DNA from 3 places in the Nocardioides montaniterrae genome. Region 1 is predicted to be linked to each of the others. Evidence: predicted binding sites of a transcription regulator. Region 1 holds the regulator's gene; each other region holds the start of a gene.
The links. The regulator LexA, encoded in region 1, represses DNA repair genes until DNA is damaged. The targets are predictions, from matches to a motif close to TCGAACANNTGTTCGA.
Positions count from the first base shown of each region.

Region 2: the regulator LexA is predicted to act here: its motif matches at 3,248-3,263, upstream of ruvC (crossover junction endodeoxyribonuclease RuvC).
Region 3: the regulator LexA is predicted to act here: its motif matches at 2,840-2,855, upstream of ACYVJ3_RS09225 (HNH endonuclease signature motif containing protein).

Region 1 covers NZ_BAAGSB010000001.1:252,873-257,605, forward strand. Annotated here, with positions in the region: gene ACYVJ3_RS01360 (LysM peptidoglycan-binding domain-containing protein) at 174-509, opposite strand; gene lexA (transcriptional repressor LexA) at 768-1,505, shown strand; gene ACYVJ3_RS01370 (MXAN_6640 family putative metalloprotease) at 1,560-3,218, shown strand; gene ACYVJ3_RS01375 (MXAN_6640 family putative metalloprotease) at 3,271-4,733, shown strand, end outside.
Region 2 covers NZ_BAAGSB010000005.1:37,851-42,583, reverse strand. Annotated here, with positions in the region: gene ACYVJ3_RS09770 (outer membrane protein assembly factor BamB family protein) at 1-561, opposite strand, end outside; gene ACYVJ3_RS09765 (hypothetical protein) at 561-1,658, opposite strand; gene ACYVJ3_RS09760 (hypothetical protein) at 1,655-2,242, opposite strand; gene ACYVJ3_RS09755 (YebC/PmpR family DNA-binding transcriptional regulator) at 2,374-3,141, shown strand; gene ruvC (crossover junction endodeoxyribonuclease RuvC) at 3,278-3,802, shown strand; gene ruvA (Holliday junction branch migration protein RuvA) at 3,799-4,401, shown strand; gene ruvB (Holliday junction branch migration DNA helicase RuvB) at 4,407-4,733, shown strand, end outside.
Region 3 covers NZ_BAAGSB010000004.1:268,175-272,907, forward strand. Annotated here, with positions in the region: gene ACYVJ3_RS09220 (cytochrome P450) at 45-1,247, shown strand; gene ACYVJ3_RS09225 (HNH endonuclease signature motif containing protein) at 1,566-2,801, opposite strand; gene ACYVJ3_RS09230 (sigma-70 family RNA polymerase sigma factor) at 3,289-4,158, opposite strand; gene ACYVJ3_RS09235 (mycothiol transferase) at 4,234-4,733, shown strand, end outside.

The DNA of each region.
Region 1 (4,733 bases):
CACGCGACCACCCGGCGATCAACAGCGTCGGCCTGCCCCTGTGGAAAAACCGCGAGAGCCCGGTCCAGGGGAAATCTGGACCGGGCTCTCGTCTTCCCCAACGCCTGCCGGGGTCGAGGCGGCAGGCGAAGTCTGTATTCAGTTGTGAACCGCGCCGTCCGGGGCGCGGAGTCCTAGTTGTTCGGGACCCGGAGGTCCTGGCCGGCGTACACCATGCCGTCGGTGACGTCGTTGAGGTCGGTGATGCGCTGGACCATCTCGCCCGTCGTGACGCCGACCGACCCCGCGGCCGTGCCGGCGATGTCCCACAGGGTGTCGCCGGGGTGGACGGTCACGACGTGCACGTCAGCGTCGCCCGCGTGGGCGCCACCGGCGGAGGCCGAGGCGACCGCCAGGCCGATCGCGAAGATCGCGATCAGCGCGAGGGCGAGGACGACCAGCCGGCCGCGGCGCGTGAGGCGCAGCTGCGGGCGGTAGTCGTAGGTGGGGCTGAAGCTGATGGTGCTCATCGTGACCTCCGGGGAAGTGGGTCTGGTCCGTGTTCGATCAGAGTCAAGCGGAAGGCACCGACACAACCCTCGGTGAAGGTCCTGTCCGTATCTCGATCAGACGTTCGATCGAACACATGGACGATGTTAGAACACCCATTCGAACAATCCCGTGCATTTCATCGCAAACTTGTTCGACGGCGTGTCGTACGCCGCCGCGACACGCCCACCTCGAACACCTGTTTGATCACGGGAGTGATCGGGGTTACGGTCGGAGGCATGACGAAGAAGGCGATCCGCCCGGTCAGCGAGCTCCCCGACGGTCCCCCGGACGGCTCCGGCCTGACCCCGCGCCAGCAGCGCATCCTGACCACGATCAAGAAGGCCATCGACTCCCGCGGCTATCCGCCCTCCATGCGCGAGATCGGCGAGGCCGTCGGCCTGACCAGCACCTCCAGCGTCGCCCACCAGCTGCGTGCCCTCGAGGCCAAGGGCTTCGTACGCCGCGACCCGCACCTGCCCCGCGCGATCGAGGTGTTCCTGCCCGAGAGCCTCCAGAAGCGCAAGCCCCTCACCGGCGCGGGCCCGACCGACGACGCCGAGTCGAGCTTCGACGAGACCGGCATCAACGACGCCGCGCCGACGCCGAGCAACGTCCCGCTCGTCGGCCGCATCGCCGCCGGTGGCCCGATCCTGGCCGAGGAACGCGTCGAGGACGTCTTCCCGCTGCCCAAGCAGCTCGTCGGCGACGGCCAGCTGTTCCTGCTCGAGGTCAGCGGCGAGTCGATGATCGAGGCCGCGATCTGCAACGGCGACTACGTCGTGATCCGCCAGCAGAACACCGCCGAGAACGGCGAGATCGTCGCCGCGATGATCGACGGCGAGGCCACGGTCAAGACCCTGAGCCGCAAGGACGGCAAGGTCTGGCTGCTGCCGCACAACCCTGCCTTCGAACCGATCGACGGCACCCACGCCACGATCCTGGGCAAGGTCACCGCGGTGCTGCGGAAGGTCTAGTCCACTAGGCCGCGGAGCGCGGGAAATCCGCGCTCCGCACCTAGTCTGGCGCGCATGCTCAGCACCCGCGCCAGGTCGTACGCCGGCGTCCTCGTCCTCGTCCTCGGCACCGCGTTCGCGAGCCCGCTCAGTGCGACCGCCACGCCTGCCCCGCCAGCCGCGCCCGGCCACGGGCGCGCTCTGCCTTCCCACGCACAGGCCACCGCCGCTCTCGAGCGGGCCGAGACGCTGTTCCACGGCACCCGTCGCGAGGCCCGCGCCATCCAACGGACGACGGACGCCTCGATCGTGCTGTCGGACCTGCGCGTCGCCTACCGGTCGCTGAGCAAGGACCAGCAGGTCCAGGCCGACCGCCTCTTCGCCCGCCCGAGCGCGACCAGCGACGGCTCCGGCGACCCGGTGTACCGCACGAACGCGCACTACGTCTGCTCCACCCCTGACCGCATCTGCGTCCACTACGTCACCGCGGCGGAGGACCCGACCAACGGCGTCAGCGCACAGGACGGCCCCGACGCCAACACCACGCCCGACTACGTCGACATGGTCCTGGCCATCGTGGTGCACGTCCGCTCCGTCTACGCCGCGGCCGGCTACCGCATGCCGCTCGATGACTCCGGCAGCACCAACCATGGCCCCAACGGGTGGACCGACATCTACCTGGCCAACCTCGGCCCGAGCACCTACGGCTACTGCACCAGCGACGACCCGGACATGACCGACTACGCGGTGTCGGCGTACTGCGTGCTCGACAACAACTTCTCCCAGGCCGAGTTCCCGACGAACACGCCCATGGAGAACGTCCAGGTCACCGCCGCGCACGAGTTCTTCCACGCCGTCCAGTTCTCCTACGACATCGGTGAGGACGACTGGATCAAGGAGGCGACGGCCACCTGGGCCGAGGACCAGCTCTACACCGACGTCAACGACAACCTGCAGTACCTGCGCTACAGCCCGATCTCCAACCCGGGCCTGCCCATGGACGTCAACAACAGCCACTGGTACGGCACCTGGATCTTCTTCCGCTACCTCACCGAGCGCGTCGCTCCGCAGATGGATGCCAACAACGCACTGCCCGTGGTGATGTTGAACCTGTGGCAGCACATGGACGCGAACAAGGCGGCCAACCCGGCCGCGCAGGACATGTACTCCACCCAGGCGATCTCGGCCGTGCTCGCGTCGCGCGGCACCAGCCTCTCCAAGGTGTTCAGCGGCTTCGCCCTCGCGGCCCGCCACCCCACGAAGTTCTTCCGTGAGGCTGCGGCCAACCACTACCCGAGCGCACCGGTCGCCGTGAGCACCCGCGTGGGGCCCGGCAAGAAGGTGGTCAAGGTCCACGGCACCCTGAAGCACCTCAGCTACGTCGCCATCCGGCTGAGCACCATCCGCGGCATGGCCAGCAGCTGGCGCCCGCGGCTGCACTTCGACCTGCCCAACCGGGCGCGGGGCGCGGCGGCGACGCTGTGGACCAACTACCGCTCCGGGTCGCACGCCATGCGGTTGATCAAGCTGGACGCCAGCGGCAACGCGACCGTCAGCATCAAGTTCGGCTACCAGCTCGTGAAGAACGTCGAGGTCGAGCTCCTCAACACCTCGACGCGCTTCTCCTGCTGGGACCAGCCGAACCCGAACCAGCTGCAGTACAGCTGCTGGTCGAGCCACAGCTACGACGACAACACCGCCGACAGCCTGGTCGCGACGGCGTACAAGAGCTGAGACGGGAGCGGTCGTTCGCCGGTCCGGCGGACGACCGCTTAGGCTCGAGTGCATGTCTCGGACCCGGACCCTGACCCTTGCACTGCTGATCGCGCTGGGCCTCACGCTCACCACGCCATCGGCGTACGCCGGAACGACACCGCCCTCCCCGGGGGCGAACGGCCTCAGCCGGGCGCTGCTGCACGCCCAGGCGGCGCTGCAGTCGGTGCAGCAGATCCTGGCCGGCAACGGCAGCAACGGTCACCCGGACCTGACCATGGCGCTGCGCAACCTGGCCGTCACCAAGAACAGCCTGCCGCCGGCCCAGCGCGCGGTCGCGGAGCGCTACTTCGCCCGGCCCTCGCAGCCCTCGACCTGCTCCAAGGCCGACGGCGTGTGCTGGAAGAGCGGTGCCAAGCAGCACAAGCTCTGCACGAGCCGGATCTGCATCCACTACGTCAAGAAGTCCCAGGACGCACGCAACGGCGTACCTCGCGAGGACGACGGCCGCGGTGGGACCTGGAGCGGTCGGGCGCACAACGGCATCCCGGACGTCGTCGAGTTCGACCTCAAGCAGCTCTCCCGGATCGACCGCGTCTACCAGCGGGCGGGCTACCGCTCGCCGCGCGGTGACGGCGGGCGCGGCGGTGACTCGCGCCGCGACATCTACCTCGCCGACGTCGGCGACAACGGCGTCTACGGCTTCTGCACCACCGACGACCCCAAGCTGAACGACGACAACGACGGTTCCAAGCACTACGCGGTCTACGCCTACTGCGTGCTGGACAACAACTACTCCAAGACGAAGTTCCCCGCGCACACCCCCGAGCAGAACCTCGAGGTGACCGCGGCCCATGAGTACTTCCACGCGGTGCAGTTCGCCTACGACATCGACGAGGACCAGTGGTTCATGGAGGCCACGGCTACGTGGGCCGAGGACCAGCTCTACACCACCATCAACGACAACCGTCAGTACCTCAGGCTCGGCCCGATGGGCCGCCCCGGCCAGGCGCTCGACCTGTTCAACAGCGACGGGCACCAGTACGGCACGTGGATCTTCTTCCGCTTCCTCACCGAGAGATACGGCGCCAAGCAGGGCATCATGCCCAAGCTGGTCAAGCGGATGTGGCAGCTCGCGGTCGGCCGCCGCTACTCCATCGTGGCGATCCGCACCGCACTCAACGAGGTCGGTACGACGTTCGGCAACCAGCTGCGCAACTTCGCCGTCGCCAACCTGCACCCGGGCCAGCACTACCGAGAGGGCGGCGCCTACAAGCCCGCACCGCTGACCGGTACGACGAGCCTGCCGCAGCTGCTCGGCAACAAGGCGACCTGGAAGCCGAGCCTGGCGCACCAGTCGTCGGCGACGTACCAGGTCACGCCGGCGGCGAGCGCCTCCCAGCTCAGCGTCACGTTCCACGCCAACCCGGGTCACTGGGTGCTCGACACGATCGTCGTGCACACCACCGACGGCCACACCAAGCGGGTGAACCCGGCACTCGGCGCGACCACCACGCTCCCGTTCACCAAGGCCTC
Region 2 (4,733 bases), on a different contig from region 1:
GTGCGGGCTGCCGGGGGAGCGCGGGCAGGGGTGAACCGACCCTCGGCAGAGCAGCTTGCCGGTCTCGGGGTCGAGCGTGATCGGCCGGCATGCCGAGCCGGCTCGGCATGCGGTCGCGAACACCTCGTCGCGGCCGACGGCGACCCGGCTCAGTCGTGCTCGCGTCCAGGCGAGGCTGCCGTCCTGAGCATCCAGGGCGCGTACGACGGTGTCGTGGGGGCGCCAACCTCCGTGGTGCGAGATCACCAGGACGCGGTCGGCGACGACAGCGGACTCTGTGCGATGCCGCAGACGTGCGGGTTGCGCGACCGACCAGACCGGCGACCCATGCGCGTCGAGCCGTACCGTCTCGACGGGCGTGGCGACGATCGTGCCGCCGTCGACGGCGAAGGCCTCGGACGCGCCGCTGCCGTCGCGGTAGGCCGGCGACGTCCAGAGCACGTCGGGGGCCGTGGCCGGTGCGGGCGACGTCTCGACGGGGTCGGCCGGGTGGCTGCCGCACGCACCCAGGAACGACGCGAGCACGACGGTCGTGATGCCCGCGAGGCGCCGACGTGCCATCAGCGGCCGCTCGGCAACGACACGCCCTGCGTGTTGAGGTTGCCCGTCCCGGGGTCGGGCAGGAACCACTGGTCCCTCGTCATCGCGTCCACGGCCTTGCGCAGACCCGAGCTGGCGAACGTCTCGCTGTCGAGGTCGCCGCTGAGGTTGATGGACCAGTCGGCCTTGCCGGCGGCGAGGTCGTCGAGCGACTGCCGAAGCGGGGAGAGGTGGTGGTCGTACAGCTCGCCGGTCAGCTGGGTGTACAGATCCTCCGCGGTCTTGGCCGAGAAGCCGACCTCCTGGTGCTCCGGAGCGATCGTGTTGATGATGTCGACCGTGGACCCGATCTTGTCGATGAGCTCGCCGACGTCCTTGATGATCTTCACGCCGTTGAAGATGTTCAGCACGTCCTTGCCGATGGTCTCGGCAGTGGTCAGCCACACGGGCGCGTCGATCGAGCCGTACTTGCAGTCCGGCCAGGTCTGCGCCATGGTGCGGACCCCGTTGCGGATGGACTCGACGTACTTGCCGACCGCGGTCTGGTGGCCCGCGATGAGGGCGGTCGCCAGCGCGAAGCCGAGGGTCGCGCTGCCGGCGTACTGGCCCCAGATGTTCATCCGTTCGTTGTAGTTGTCGTACAGGGTCTGGAACTTGCGTCCCGCGTCGCCGTCCCACGCGTCGTACAGACCGTCGATGTAGGCCCAGTCGTCGTCCTTGAGGGCCTTCAGCTGCTGGACCACACCGGTCTGTAGCTGGCTGATGGCGGACGTCATGCCGGGGATGTACGGCTCGGTGATCTGGTTGGTGATCGAACCCAGGTAGCCGGCGATGCCGGACGCCCACGTGGGCCCGGTGTCCCAGGCTGCGTGGAGCGCGTCGAAGACCTGTTGCTCGAGGTCGTCGGGGTAGGCGAGCCGGAGGGCGTTTCCCCGTCGGCACGACGCGTCGGGACAGTGGCTGAGGAAGATCACGGCCTTGGAGTCGTTGTCGTCGGAGAATCGCGCATTGATCTGCGCGGCCTCGGTCTCGACGGCCTCGTTGCCACGGACGTAGCCCAGGTACGTCTCGATCTCCGCCAGCTGCGACGTGAAGGTGCTGAGGTCGAAGTCGGTCATGAGATGCCGTCCGCGAGTTCCGTCAGGCTGTTCGACTCCGTGTCGTCCCGTGTGCCTCGGTCCGTGCCGGGATCGGTCGTCGGGGCGGGCGTGGAGTCCTGGTGGATCGGCAGGTGCAGCCCGAAGATGTCGATCTCGCCGTCGCCGCCGGCGCCGCTGCGGTCACCGGTCGCCTTCGGCACCGCGCTCTGGTCGGGACGTGCCTGCGCGAGCTCCTGGCGCTCGGCCGTGTCGAGGCCCAGCTTGCTGTGAGGATCGCCCAGCGCGCGCTGGAGGTCGTGGGCCTGGCGTGCGACCGAGGTGTCGGTGCGGACGAAGTCATCGGCTGTCGCGACGAGCGCCAACGCCGCGTCGTTGAGCGACCTGGTGCCGGCGCTGGCGGCCGCGCTCACCTGGCTCAGCACCGCGAGGGCGTCCCTCATCACCGCCGGGTCGCCCGCAGCGGCGGCACCGAGGTCGAGGGTCGCCACCGGCCCCCCGATCGCGCTCGCGGCGGCCGACAGCGTCGCGGCTGCCTGTGGGACGTAGATCTTGCCGGCCTTGTAGAGAGCGGCGATGGGCGTGTCGATGACTGGTGCGGCCACGGCGGTGCCTTTCCGAAAGTGCGTGCAGGACCGGCCTACCCCCGCTGGGTGGGCCCGAAACGGGCATCCTGCGCGGCCGTTAGGATCGACGGGTTCGGTCTTGAAGAGCGCAGCAGGGAAGTAGAGGACTCATGTCGGGCCACTCCAAGTGGGCAACCACGAAGCACAAGAAGGCCGCGATCGACGCCAAGCGGGCCAAGAGCTTCGCCAAGCTGATCAAGGTCGTCGAGATCGCTGCGCGGGCAGGCGGCGCCGACCTGTCGGGCAACCCTGCGCTCGTCGACGCGGTGCAGAAGGCCAAGAAGTCGTCGGTCCCCAACGACAACATCGATCGCGCCATCAAGCGCGGTGCCGGTCTCACCGGGGACGCGGTCTCCTACGACACGATCATGTACGAGGTCTACGGCCCGTCCGGTGTCGCGCTGCTCGTCGAGTGCCTGACCGACAACAAGAACCGCGCCGCGATGGAGGTCCGCACCGCGGTCACCCGCAACGGCGGCACCATGGCGGACCCCGGCTCCGTCTCGCGCCTGTTCGGCCGCAAGGGCATCGTCGTGCTCGCCAAGTCGCAGGACGGCAAGGACGTCAGCGAGGACGACGTCCTCGAGGCGACGCTCGACGCCGGTGCCGAGGAGGTCAACGACCTCGGTGAGTCCTGGCAGGTCCAGTCCGAGGCCACCGACCTGGTCGCCGTCCGTACGGCGGTCCAGGAGGCCGGTCTCGACTACGACTCCGCCGACGTGGAGTTCGTCGCCTCGATGGACATCCCGGTCGCCGACGTCGCCACGGCCGAGAAGGTGATGCGGCTCGTCGACGTGCTCGACGACCTCGACGACGTGCAGAACGTCTTCTCCAACGCCGACATCCCCGACGAGGTCCTGGAGCAGGTCGACGCCTGACCCGATCTCGGTGGTCGCGCCGGTCGCGACCCGAGCCCGCTGAGACCGAGGGGCGCCCGCGTGTCGCGGGCGCCCCTCGTCCCGTCTCGGGCTAACGTTGCGGCGATAGAACAGACGTTCGACAGGGGTGTGTGCGATGAGGGTGCTCGGGATCGATCCCGGCCTGACCAGGTGCGGTCTGGGCGTGGTCGAGGGCACCGTCGGCCGGCCGCTGACGATGGTCGACGTGGGCGTCGTCCGCACCTCCTCGCACCTCGCGGTGCCGGAGCGCCTGGTGACGATCGAGCGCGGCATCGACGCGTGGCTCGACGAGCACCGCCCCGACCGGGTCGCCATCGAGCGGATCTTCGCCCGGTCCGACGTCTCCACGATCATGGGCACGGCCCAGGCCGCGGGGATCGCCATGGTCTGCGCCGCCCGCCGCGGGCTGCCCGTCGCGCTGCACACGCCGTCCGAGGTCAAGGCCGCCGTCTCCGGCAGCGGTCGCGCCGACAAGGCGCAGGTCGGCGCGATGGTCACCCGCATCCTGCGGCTGGACGCCCCGCCCAAGCCGGCCGACGCCGCCGACGCGCTGGCACTGGCTATCACCCACATCTGGCGCGGTGGCGCCCAGGACCGCATCGACGCCGCGCTGGCCGCGGCCGGAAGGAAGACATCGTGATCGCCTTCGTCCGGGGTCGGGTCGCCGACCTCAGCCTGTCCAGCGCCGTCCTCGAGGTCGGGGGAGTCGGGCTCGAGCTCATGTGCACGCCCGCGACCCTGGCCACCCTGCGCCACGGCCAGGAGGCGACGCTGCCGACCAGCATGATCGTGCGCGAGGACTCGATGACCCTGTTCGGCTTCGTCGACGAGGACGAGAAGTCGATCTTCGAGCTCGCCCAGACGGCCTCGGGCGTGGGGCCCAAGCTCGCCCAGGCGATCCTGGCCGTGCTGTCACCGGACGGCTTCCGTGCCGCCGTCGCGAGCGACGACGTGAAGACGTTGACCAAGGTGCCCGGCATCGGCCAGAAGGGCGCGCAGCGGATCATCCTCGAGCTCAAGGACCGCATCGGTGCGCCGATCGGCGCCGGCGGCGCCCTCGCCCGCGTCGGCTCGGCCGAACCGTGGCGCGACCAGGTGCTCCAGGGCCTGATGGGTCTGGGCTACGCCACCAAGGACGCCGAGAAGGCGATCGAGGTCGTCTCCGACGAGGTCTCGACCGGCTCCACGCCGGACGTGGGCGCGCTGCTGCGCTCCGCGCTCCGCGCGCTGGCAAGGTAGTCCGCATGCCTTTCCACGAGGACGAGCTCGCCGAGGCCGAGGAGGGCTACCTCCGCTCGCTGACCGCGGTCGACGCCGAGGGCGACGAGCGCGCGGTCGAGGCGGCGCTGCGTCCCAAGACCCTCGACGAGGTCGTCGGCCAGGTGCGCGTGCGCGACCAGCTCGGCCTGGTCCTCGAGGCCGCCAAGCAACGAGGCCGTACGCCGGACCACGTCCTGCTCTCCGGGCCTCCGGGCCTGGGCAAGACCACGCTGTCGATGATCATCGCGGCCGAGATGGGCGCCGCGCTCCGGGTGACCAGCGGGCCGGCCATCACGCATGCCGGCGACCTG
Region 3 (4,733 bases), on a different contig from region 1:
CGGTCCTGCAGGATCCTGAACGGATGCTGGGGGACCGGGCTGCCGTGCGTTACGTGCCTGGTGGGGGCGACGCCTGGCGTTCCCCGTGGGCGACGTACGCACGCCTGCGGGACGAGGACCCCGTCCACCACGTCGTGCCCACCGGCCGCCCGGACGAGGACTTCTACGTGCTCTCCCAGCACGCCGACGTGCTCGCCGCGGCGATCGACGTGCAGACGTTCTCGAGCGCGACGGGCCTGACGGTCGGGTACGGCGACCTGGAGTCGGTGGGCCTCGCCGACGCGCCGCCCTTCGTGATGACCGACCCGCCGGCGCACACCGCGCTGCGGCGGCTCGTGGTGCGGGGCTTCACCCCGCGACAGGTCGGTGAGCTCGAGCCGTTGGTGCGGTCGTTCGTGCGCTCGCGGATCGCGCGGCTCTCCGCCGCTGGCGGGGGCGACATCGTGGCGGAGGTGTTCAAGCCGCTGCCGTCGCTGGTGGTGGCGCACTACCTCGGTGTTCCTCCCGAGGACCGCGACCGGTTCGACGAGTGGTCCTCGGCGATCGTCGCGGCCAACGCGTCGGGCGGCGTGCTCGGCGCTGCGGCGGCCGTCGGCTCGCTGATGGAGTACTTCACCGAGCTCTGCGAGCGCCGGCGTACCGAGCAGGCCCGGGGGATCGTCGGCGCCGACACCGTCTCCCACCTCGTCGCCGCGTCGTCGGCCGCGGACGGGCCGGACCTGCTGGCGGTGCTGGGCTTCGTGTTCACCATGATCACCGGCGGCAACGACACGGTGACCGGGATGCTCGGTGAGGCCGTGCAGCTGCTCGCCGCCGACCCGGAGCAGCGCGAGGACCTCGTCGACTGGCCCAAGCTCATCCCCGACGCGGTCGAGGAGCTGCTGCGGCTGTCCTCCCCCGTCCAGGGCCTCGCTCGGACCACCACGCGCGACGTCGACCTGCACGGCGTACGCATCCCGGCGGGCCGGCGCGTCCTGCTCCTGTACGCCGCCGCCAACCGCGACTGGCGTGCCTACGGCGCCGACGCCGAGAACCTCGACATCCGCCGCAAGCCCGCACAGGTCCTCGCCTTCGGCCAGGGCCACCACCACTGCCTCGGCTCCGCCGCCGCCCGTCTCCAGGCCCGCGTCGCCCTGGAGGAGCTCCTCGCCGAGATCCCGGACTTCTCCGTGGATCTCGAGGGGGTGACCTGGGCTCCGGGGGCCTACGTACGTCGGCCCCTGTCCGTGCCGCTCGTGGTGGAGTGAGCCGGCTCGTACCGGCGGACCGGCTGTTGGCTGGGTGGTGCCGTGACTTCTCAGGTGGGTGTGGCGGCCGCGCGTAGCGCGCCGCTCCCCGCTGTCAAGGATCCTCGCTGCGCTCGGCCCGCTTCGCGGCGCCTTCGGCGTCCTTGACTGCGGGTCCCTGGCGGCGCGCTGGTGGCGCGGTTGTCGGCGGCTCGCTTCGCTCGCGCCGACGCGATGCGGCCGCCTTCGGCGGCCCCATCGGTGTGATGGTGGGGTCTGGCTCTCGACATTGTGGAGTTGTGGGGTCACCAGGTGGCTCTGGGACTCCACGATCGGGGTCTAGGGCCGGCGGTGGAACCGCCAGGCGCCGGTCGGCATGACTTCATGGGTCATCCGGGGGTCGTGGGCGATGTGGTGATGGTGACTGCAGAGGAGCACGCCGTCTTTGAGGTCGGTCTTCCCGCCGGCTGACCATGGATGTGAATGATGTGCTTCGCACCAGGTGGCGGGGATCGAGCAGCCTTCGGCGCGACACTGCTTGTCGCGGAGTCGCAGCGCCTTGCGCTGAGCGGCTTTGAACAACCGCTGGGCCCTGCCCAGGTCGAGGATCTCGCCCTTGCCGCCGAGGACGACGGGGATGATCTTCGCGGTGCAGGCCAGGCGCCGGGCCTCGTCAGCGGTGATGCGGAGGTTGCCGTCGAGGGAGCCGATGACGCCGGCGGTGGCGAGGTCGCGCCGCAGGTCGTCGAGGCTGATGGTGACCATGACGGTGGTGGTGTCGCCGCCGTGGTCGGGCAGCTTGCTCGGGTCGAGGTGCTCGAGCAGCGCGCAGAACGCCCGGCCGAGTCGGTTGCTCCGGGGGACGCGTTCGCCGGTCGAGACCCTGGGCGAGGAGAACGCGTCGAGGTACGTCTCGAACCTTGCCGCGATCGCGTCGGGGACTTGGCCGATGATGCGGGTGATGCCGTTGCCGAGCCGCTTGAACCGCATCGAGGTGTTGACCCGCGCGGAGCGTTCTTCGCGTTCGAGTGCCTTCGCGTCTGCTTCATCGGCGATCTCGGGCGCGACCACGGCAAGGATCCGTTCGCCCAGGGTGCGGAGCTCACGCGGCCCGAACTGACCGGCGAGCTCCACGAGGTGCTTCTCGGCACGGCGCCGGGTGACCTGGTCGATCTCGGGTGGGAGCTTCTCCAACGCCGCGACGATCACCTGCGCCTGCGCACGATTCACGAAACCTTCGCGCATCGCGACACCGATCTGTCGCCACCGCTCGTCGATCGCTTCGGCGAGCTTGAGCTCGGCACGCATTGCCTGGGGATCCAGGTGCGCCTCGTGCGCCAGCCACATCCCGGCGTCGCGAGCACCGTTGTCCTGAGCGAGGTCCCCGGAGGCGGCGAGGAGCCGCATCTCGGCTTCCTCGACCTGCGCCTTGAGAGCCGCCAGGCCCCGAAGGGCAGCGGCCTTGTCGGCGGGTGTCATGTAGACCGGCTCGACCGACGCGACCCCGTCGAAGGCTCGGCGGGAGGTGTTCACCGCACGCAGCATCGGGTGCTCTGGCACCGATGCTGTCGCCATGGTGACTCCCGAGAGATGAGGCTTGATTCGTGCCTTCATAGTACGCCTGTTCGAACGGTTTCTCAATGCAGAATTCGCCCAAACGTGCAGGTCAGAGGCACTTTTCGCTGTCGGCGGAATTGGTTTCGATACGCCCTCGCCTAGCGGCTCGGGCTACTCAACCAACGGCGGAAAGCGGTCGTCGGAGGCGGCCGCATAGCGGCGGCGCGAGCGAAGCGAGCCGTCGCCCCACCGCGCCGCCATCCGACCGTCCGGGACCCGCGGTCAAGGACGGCCGAAGGCCGCCGCGAAGCGGGCTGAGCGAAGCGAGGATCCTTGACGGCGGGGGACGGTCGGATAAGCGCGGCCGCCAGTCGAGGAATCAGAACACCGACCAGGAGCGACCGGCCACGCAGTTGGTTTCGACACGCCCTCGCCTAGCGGCTCGGGCTACTAACCAACGAGGGATCGCGACACGGCCGCTGCGCGACCCCCGCCCGCCGAGGACTCACCGAAAGCGGACCGCCCCACCACCCCGCGAGAGGTCCGAGGAGGCAAGGACCTCGGGGTCGGAGACGGCCTCGATCTCCAGGATCTTCCCGGTCTCCTCGGAGATGACGAACGCGAAGACCACCTTGGGCTCGCCGCGCAGCTGCCAGGTGGCGGCGGCGTACCCGTCGAGCTGGATCGGTACGACGGCCTGGGCCTGACCGCAGAAGCGGCCCGCGACAGCGGCGGCGCCCGTCAACAACGGCGCGGCCCCCATCGCGACGGCGGTGGCGTCGGAGCGGACCACGGCACCGGGGTCGAGCAGCTCCATCAGGGCCGAGAACTCACCGGCCTTGGAAGCGGCGAAGAACGCGTCGACCACGGACTGCTGGCGGGCTCGCACCTCGGCGGCGGCGGCGCCGGCGGGATCCTGCACCCGGCGCCGGCCGCGGGAGGCGAGCTGACGGACGGAGGCCGACGTACGTCCCAGCAGGGAGGCGATCTCGTCGAAGGGCATCCCGAACAGGTCGTGCAGCACGAAGCAGAGCCGCTCGGCAGGGGACAGCAGCTCGAGGACCACCAGCAGGGCCGCGTCGACCGACTCGGCCAGCTCGGCCTCGTCCACCGGACCGGCTCCCGGGGAGGCGACCTCGGCGACGGCGTCCAGCGGCACCGCGTCCCGCCGGCCCCGCGACCGCAACCGGTCCAGGCACAACCGCGACGTCACGGTCGTCAGCCAGGCCGCAGGATTCTCGATCCCCTCGCCGGCCGAGGACCACCGCAGCCACGCCTCCTGCAGCACGTCGTCGGCATCGTCGGCAGAGCCGAGCATCCGCACCGCCACGGCACGCAGCCGTCCCCGCTCCGCCTCGAACACATCCAGGTCCACGACCACATCCTCTCCTCGACGTACCGACGAACAAGCCCCTCGTGATGTGACACCGTCCCCGCTACGGTCGAAAGCATGACCCCCAGCGACCTGCTCACCGACGCGATCGGCCGGGTCCTCGGCGACCTCGAGGCCGTCCTGGACGGACTCACCGAGGAGCAGCTGACCGCCCGCCCGACGCCCGACGCCAACTCGATCGCGTGGCTCGTGTGGCACCTGACCCGGGTGCAGGACGACCACGTCGCCGGTGTCGCGGGCATCGAGCAGGTGTGGACCGCTCAGGGGTACGCCGACCGCTTCGGCCTGCCGTTCCCGGTCGAGGCGCACGGCTACGGCCACAGCTCCGACGACGTCGCGAAGGTGCGGGGCATCCCGGCCGACCTCCTCCTCGACTACTACCGCGCCACCCACCGCCAGACGCTCAGCTACGTCGCCGGGGTCACCGGTGACGACCTCGACCGGATCGTCGACACCCGCTGGGACCCGCCGGTCACCCTCGGCGTGCGGCTGGTCAGCGTGATCAACGACTGCACCCAGCACGCCGGCCAGGCGGCGTACCTCCGAGGCCTGCTGGA